One region of the Nocardiopsis sp. NPDC007018 genome, then DNA from elsewhere that is predicted to be linked to it. Evidence: predicted binding sites of a transcription regulator. Region 1 holds the regulator's gene; each other region holds the start of a gene.
What was found. Region 1 encodes LexA, which represses DNA repair genes until DNA is damaged. Its sites were predicted from a motif close to TCGAACANNTGTTCGA; they were not measured.
Positions count from the first base shown of each region.

Region 2: ruvC (crossover junction endodeoxyribonuclease RuvC) is a predicted target of LexA. The motif match lies at 1,321-1,336, and genes of this name have one in related genera.
Region 3: ABZ635_RS15150 (Rv2578c family radical SAM protein) is a predicted target of LexA. The motif match lies at 824-839, and genes of this name have one in related genera.

Region 1 covers NZ_JBEYHA010000012.1:14,845-17,104, forward strand. The annotation lists gene ABZ635_RS09005 (alpha/beta fold hydrolase) at 1-680, opposite strand, end outside; gene lexA (transcriptional repressor LexA) at 818-1,492, opposite strand; gene nrdR (transcriptional regulator NrdR) at 2,153-2,260, shown strand, end outside.
Region 2 covers NZ_JBEYHA010000002.1:110,791-113,050, reverse strand. The annotation lists gene ABZ635_RS01555 (molecular chaperone DnaJ) at 1-278, opposite strand, end outside; gene ABZ635_RS01550 (NUDIX hydrolase) at 344-1,171, opposite strand; gene ruvC (crossover junction endodeoxyribonuclease RuvC) at 1,381-1,929, shown strand; gene ruvA (Holliday junction branch migration protein RuvA) at 2,008-2,260, shown strand, end outside.
Region 3 covers NZ_JBEYHA010000023.1:49,254-51,513, reverse strand. The annotation lists gene ABZ635_RS15160 (MetQ/NlpA family ABC transporter substrate-binding protein) at 1-147, opposite strand, end outside; gene ABZ635_RS15155 (hypothetical protein) at 452-592, shown strand; gene ABZ635_RS15150 (Rv2578c family radical SAM protein) at 849-1,979, shown strand; gene ABZ635_RS15145 (MFS transporter) at 2,097-2,260, opposite strand, start outside.

The DNA of each region.
Region 1 (2,260 bases):
TCGGTCTCGGGCAGGGCGCGGCCGGAGCGGACCGAGGCCCGCCCCGCCCGCAGGTCGGACAGCATCCGCGCGGCGCCCGCCTCGTCGATGCCGCCCTGGGCCTCGGCGACGCGCACCTGCTCGGAGACCTGCCGGTCGATCAGGTCGAGCATGCGCGTACCCGGCGGGGCGGCCAGTACCAGGGCGGGTTCCGCGTCGAGGACCTCATGGGCGCGCAGTGCGAACAGGGCCCCCTCGCTGTGCCCCAGGACGAGGGTGCGCTCGGGGTCCACCTCGGGCTGGGCGACCAGCTCGGCGTAGGCGGCGGCCATCTGCCGGTCGAAGACCAGCGGGTCCACCGGTTGGTCGAGGGCCTCCTCCTCGGCCTCGCTCATCCGGTCCGGGTCGGCGCTGCCGAACTTGTCGTAGCGCAGGGACGCCGCCCCGGCGCTGGTCAGCACGCGGGCGAGGTTGAGGTTGGTGTCGGCGTCGGGGCGCACACTGCCGTTGCCGTCGCGGTCGGTGGGGCCGCTGCCCGAGATGATGAGTACCCCGGGGACGGTGCCGCCGGTGTCGGCGGGCGCGGTGAAGGTTCCGGGCACCGTGAAGCCGCCGCCCTCGAAGGAGACCTCGCGTTCCCGCCCGGGGGCGCCGGGCAGCACCGGGTCGGCGCCGTCGTCGGGCGCGCACGCGCTGACCATCAGGACCGCGGCGGCCACGGAGGCGGCCAGGGCGGCCCGGAGCCGGTGCGGGGCGGGAGGAACGGGAGCGCAGGCAGGTGTCGACACGCCCTCAGCGTAGCGGCCCGCCCCGCGCCCCCGGCTCCGGGACCAGTAGCTCAGACGCGGCGCATGACCGTGACGACCTTGCCGAGGATGGTGGCCTGGTCGCCCTGGATGGGCTCGTAGGCGTCGTTGCGCGGCATCAGCCACACGTGCCCGTCCGGCTCCCGGCGCAGCACCTTGACGGTCGCCTCGTCGTCGAGCAGCGCCGCGACGATGTCGCCGTTCTCGGCGGTCTGCTGCTGGCGCACCACGACCAGGTCGCCGTCGGTGATCGCGGCGTCGATCATGGAGTCGCCGACCACGGTGAGCATGAACAGGCGCCCCTCACCGACCAGCTGCCGGGGGAGCGCCAGGACGTCCTCGACCGCCTCCTCGGCCAGGATCGGGCCGCCGGCGGCGATCCGGCCGACCAGCGGGACGGACGCCGCGCGGGTGGAGTCGGCGGTGAGCTCCTCCTGGGTGAGGGTCTGGGAGGCCCCGCGGCCGGGGGTGCGCAGCTCCACGGCGCGCGGCCGGTTCTGGTCCCGGTGCAGGTACCCCTTGCGCTGGAGCACCTTGAGCTGATGCGCCACGCTGGAGGGGCTGGACAGGCCGACCGTGTCGCCGATCTCCCGGATGGACGGCGGGTACCCCCGCTCGCGGACGTACTTCTGGATGCAGTTGAGGACGCTCTGCTGGCGTGCGGTGAGTCTGGGGGTGTCGGGCGCGGACGCGCCCGGGTCGCCCACGGGCGAAAGAACGGTGGTGGGTCCTGAGCCGACGGCTCCGGGCTTGTCCTCCGGCACGGCCGGGCCTCCTCGGTGTTCGGTTCGGTCAGGGCCCGCGTGTGCGGCCGGTCACGGGCCACGCGGACCGGACGGCGAAGCCGGTGTGAAATCAAGGTCAACTTTAGTCGTTGCACACGGTGATATCAAACAAGCGTTCGAGAAGCCGTGGACGGGTCCCGGCGATTTCCCATTGTGTTTTCGCGCGCCGATTTTCCGGGTCGCACATATGCGCGGACACGAGGGGGGCCGTTGTCGTCCGAATGCGCGACCTCCGTATGGGGTTCGTCTCGCGTCGCCGCGTCCGCGTCGCGCGCCGGACGGGCGCGGGGGAATTCGGACGCGTCACGGTGTGGCGTCCGGCGGGCCGCGCGCCCGCGCCCCCTTATCCTGGGAAACGGCTCCCAGGGCCGCACATCCCCGTTTCCACCTCCCCGAACCGTGTGCTTCGGCGCCCCCTGTCCCGGGATTGGGGACACGCCGGTGCCAGGGTTGCGGGCGTCCGTCTCAACACCTAGGTTCGACCACAACATCTGGTGTTGGCATGGGGGCTGTGGTCAACAAGTTGTGGTTAAGTAGAAGCCTAGGGTTGTTGGTCGGGTAGAGAAAGCCAGGTGAACCGGGATGCACTGTCCGTTCTGCCGTCATCCGGACACCAGGGTGATCGACAGCAGGTCCACAGACGACGGCGCGGCCATCCGCCGCAGACGGACCTGCCCCGTCTGCGAGCGC
Region 2 (2,260 bases), on a different contig from region 1:
ACGTCGTCGAGGCCGGGGCCGCCCTCGGCGGCCCTCCGGTAGCGCCGCCACGCCTCGGTGAGCCGGGTGAACCCGTCCGCGGCCTCGGCCGCGCGGAGCGGGGGCGCGGTGTCCGGATGCAGCCGCCGCGCCAGGCGACGGTACGCGGAGGCGGCGGCCGCGGGGAGGGGGCCGCCGTCGACCGGCACGGGGCCGAACAGGTCGGTGGGGTCGGCTGCGAGGCCGACCTCGCGCAGGGCCTCGTCGAGTCCGTCCCGGGGGTCTCCTCCGGTGTCCACTGTGCTCCCCTCACCCGTGCTCGCGGTCGTCGTGTCCTCGTCGGTTCCGTGCCCCAGGGGCCCTCTCACGGGGCGCCGCGCAACAGCGGCGGGTGGAGCAGGGCCGCGCCGCCCGCCCGGTACAGCCGGGCCCGCCGCCCGCCCCCCGCGCCGCCGCGCTCGGCCAGTGCGCCGGTGTCCTCCACGAACCCCGGGGTGGCCTGGATCTTGCGGTGGAAGTTGGCGGCGTGCAGGGTGCGCCCCCAGACCGCCTCGTACACACCGCGCAGGGCGGAGACGGTGAACGTGCTCGGAAGGAAGGCCGTGGCCAGGGAGGTGTACTCCAGCTTGGAGCGGGCGCGTTCGATCGCGTCGCCGAGTACGCGGGCGTGGTCGAACGCGAGTTCGTACCGTTCCCGGGCCCCGTCCCCGTGGCCGAGCGCGGTCCACGGCACCCACGCGGCCTCGGCGGTGTCGCGGCCGGTGCGCGGGTCGGGCAGGTCGGGCGCGAGCACCATGTACGCCACCGAGACCACCCGCATACGCGGGTCGCGGTCGATCGCCCCGTAGGTGCCGAGCTGCTCCAGGTGGAGTTCGGCGGGCAGGGGGGTCTTCTCCGTGAGCACGCGCAGGGCGGCGTCGGGCAGGTCGGGGTCGGCCGGTCCGTTCGGTCCGTCCTGGGCCCGGACGAACCCGCCGGGCAGAGCCCACCGTCCGTTCTGGGGCTGCTGGCCGCGTCGGCCGAGCAGGACGTGGGGGACCGTGTCGCGGATGGTGAGCGCCACCACGTCGACCGTTACGGCGACGGGGGCGAACGCGTGCGGGTCGTACCCGGCGAGGAACCTGCGCTCGTCGTCGGCGTCGTGCTCCCGGCCGTGTGGCGTGTCGGCCGGTCCGTCGATCCCCTCGGACACCGCGCCTCCCAAGTTGTTCTCATTATGAGTTTTTCTCGATCTGAGATGAACATAGCACCGTTCGGGCTCCGCGTCCACCCCCGAGGCCCGCGCGGGCCCGACACGCCGCGCACGGCGGCCGATCCGTCGGTGCCCGCCGCTAGCATGGTGCGAACGGGCGTTCGAGACCGGCGGCCGCTGGACGACGAGACGAAGGACCGGGTGGCGACGTGCGCGTGCTGGGGATCGACCCGGGGCTGACCCGCTGCGGCGTCGGCGCCGTGGAGGGAGCCATCGGCCGCCCACTGCGCCTGCTGGCCGCCGACGCGATCCGCACCGGTCCCGACACGCCGCTCCCGCAGCGCCTGGTCGAGGTCGAGCGCGGCATCGAGCAGTGGCTGGACACCTACGAACCCGACGCCGTCGCCGTCGAACGCGTCTTCGCCCAGCACAACCTCAGCACCGTCATGGGAACCGCCCAGGCCAGCGGTATCGCCCTGGTCTGCGCCGCCCGGCGCGGCCTGCCCGTGGCCACCCACACGCCCAGCGAGGCCAAGGCCGCCATCACCGGCAGCGGCCGCGCCGACAAGAAGCAGGTCGGCGGTATGGTCGCGCGTATCCTCGGACTCGACGGGCCGCCGAAACCGGCCGACGCCGCGGACGCCGTGGCCCTGGCCATCTGCCACATCTGGCGCGGCGGGGCCCAGGCCCGGGTCGCCCAGGCCCAACAGGACTTCGCCCGCAAGGTGGAACTGGCCCGCCGCGCACGCGGCCGCTGACACCGCCGCGCGGTCGGGCCCGCGCGACCCCACCGCCCCCAGGAAGGAGACGGGCACCCCTCCCGGTGTCCACACCAGATGATCGCGTTCCTCACCGGCCGGGTGGCCGCACGCGGCGCGACCAGCGCCGTCATCGACGTCGGCGGGGTCGGCATGACCGTGCGGTGCACCCCCGCGGCCCTCTCCCGGCTCCACGTGGGGGAGGAGGGCACCGTCGCCACCAGCCTCGTCGTACGCGAGGACTCCCTCACCCTCTTCGGTTTCGCCGACGACGACGAGCGCACCCTCTTCGAACAGGTCCAGACCGCCTCGGGTATCGGGCCCCGGATCG
Region 3 (2,260 bases), on a different contig from region 1:
GATCCGGAAGGGCTCCCCCTCGGCTCCGGACGAACCGCCGTCTCCCCTGTCGGGTCCGCAGCCGGTCAGGGCCAGGGCGAGGGCCGAGGCGGCGGCGAGCGCCGAGGCGCCGTGCGGGTACAGGGAGGAGCGTTCGGTGGTGGACATGGGTGTTCTCTTTCGCATGGGTACGGGCACGCCGCGCGGGAGCGGCGCCGGACAACGTTCCGGAGCGGGCGGTGAGGAATTCCTGGACGAAAGGAGAATAACCCAAAAAGGCAAAACGAACTTCAGAAATATTTCGGCAACAATACAGTGTGCGCGTCATGTTAACGCCCCTTGAAAAACGTTCCCTGTTTCCCTTTCGCCTCCGGACCGGCCACCAGCCCTGAAGGGGTTACACCCGACGTGACCAGGGGGGAACCGTGAGGCGACTCACAGATCAGAATCGACCGAAAGCGCGGGGGCAGCCTTGTTGCTTTCACCGATTCCCGACTACCTCGACGCCATCGTCGACCGCAGCGGACACGTCGTTTCCGGAGAACGGGCCGACTACATCCCGGAACCGGCGTCGGACGATCCGGACCGCGTGTCCGTGACCGCGTGGCCGTGACCCGTGCGCGGACAACGGGGCCGTTGACGCGAGCGGAGACGCCGACCACGCGTTCGGCGTCCAGCCATCCCCCCACCCTTCGCCCAGGCCCGGGCGATCGAGGACCACGGCGTGGAGTTCGCCCTGGAGCGCGTCGGGTGGAACCCAGCGGCGAGGCCTTCACCGGGGCGGGCCACTCCCGGGCACGTGAACCGCGTGATCCACAGCCCCGCCGAACGACTGGACAGGAGTTCGAAACCATGTTCGAATAACGCCCATGCGCTGGGAGAACCTTCGTGAGGAAACCGACCACACCGGGCAGCGGGCTCTGTTCGCCCCCGCCGCACCCGCACCCTCGCGCGGCACCGGAAGGGCCGGGCTGGGCGCACCGGCCCCCGGTCCGGTACTCGCGGGACAGGACGGCGAGGCGGTCGCCATCGAGATCCGCGCCCGGTCCGTCATCAACCGGGTCCCCGGAGACGACCCCATGTTCCGGTGGACCCTCAACCCCTACCGGGGCTGTTCGCACGCCTGCGTGTACTGCTTCGCCCGCCGCACTCACGAGTACCTCGACCTGGACAGCGGACACGACTTCGACACACGCATCCTGGTCAAGGTCAACGCCGTTGAGCGGCTGCGCGCCGAACTCGCCCGCCCGTCCTGGACCGGCGAGCACATCGCGATGGGCACCAACACCGACCCCTACCAGCGCGCCGAGGGCCGCTACCGGCTGATGCCGGGGATCATCTCCGCGCTGAGGGACACCGCCAACCCGTTCTCCATCCTCACCAAGGGGACCCTGGTCCTGCGCGACCTACCCCTGCTCGAACAGGCGGCGCGGGTGACCCGGGTGGGCATGGCGGTCTCGGTCGGCTCCGTGGACCCCCGGGTCTGGCGCACCGTCGAGCCGGGCACGCCCCGCCCCCGCGCCCGTCTGGGCGTGGTCCGCGCGCTGAGCGAACGCGGCCTGGAGTGCTCGGTACTGATGGCACCGATCCTGCCCGGGCTGACCGACTCCGCCGAACAGATCGAGGAGACGGTGGCCGCCATCGCCGAGGCCGGGGCGAAGCGTGTCTCCCCGGTCGTGCTGCACCTGCGGCCGGGCGCCCGGGAGTGGTACCGCGCCTGGCTGGCCCGGGAGCATCCGCGCCTGCTGCCGCTCTACCGCGAGCTGTACGGGGGCGGCTCCTACGCGCCCCGGTCCTACCAGCGGATCGTCACCACGGCCGTGCGCGAGATCGCCGCCCGGTACGGCCTCAACAGACCGGGTTCCCCCCGGGGCACCGAAGGCGCGGGCGGAGACGAGGCCGGAGAAGGCAGGAGCGGGGAGGCCGGGGGCGGGGAGGCTCCCGCGGGAGGAGCGGCCCGAGGTGACGAGCAGCTCCGACTCGATCTCCCCGTGGCCTAGCGGCGTGCCCGGCGCGGGGGCGCTCGCGCGCCCCACCGGTACGGCCCCCGCTCCCCCGGGCCCTCGCCCGGCTGCCGCCGCGGCCCGGTGTACGGGTGCCGGTGATCAGTGCCGGTGTCAGTGCCGGGGAACGGCGGCCAGGGCGGCCGGGGTGACCACGCGCAGGAAGGGCACGACGGTCAGCAGCGCCGCCACGGCGAAGAACGCGAAGGCCGCCCGTATCCCCACCAGTTCGGCGAGCACACCCACCAGCGCCGCGCCCAACGGCATGGCTCCCCATC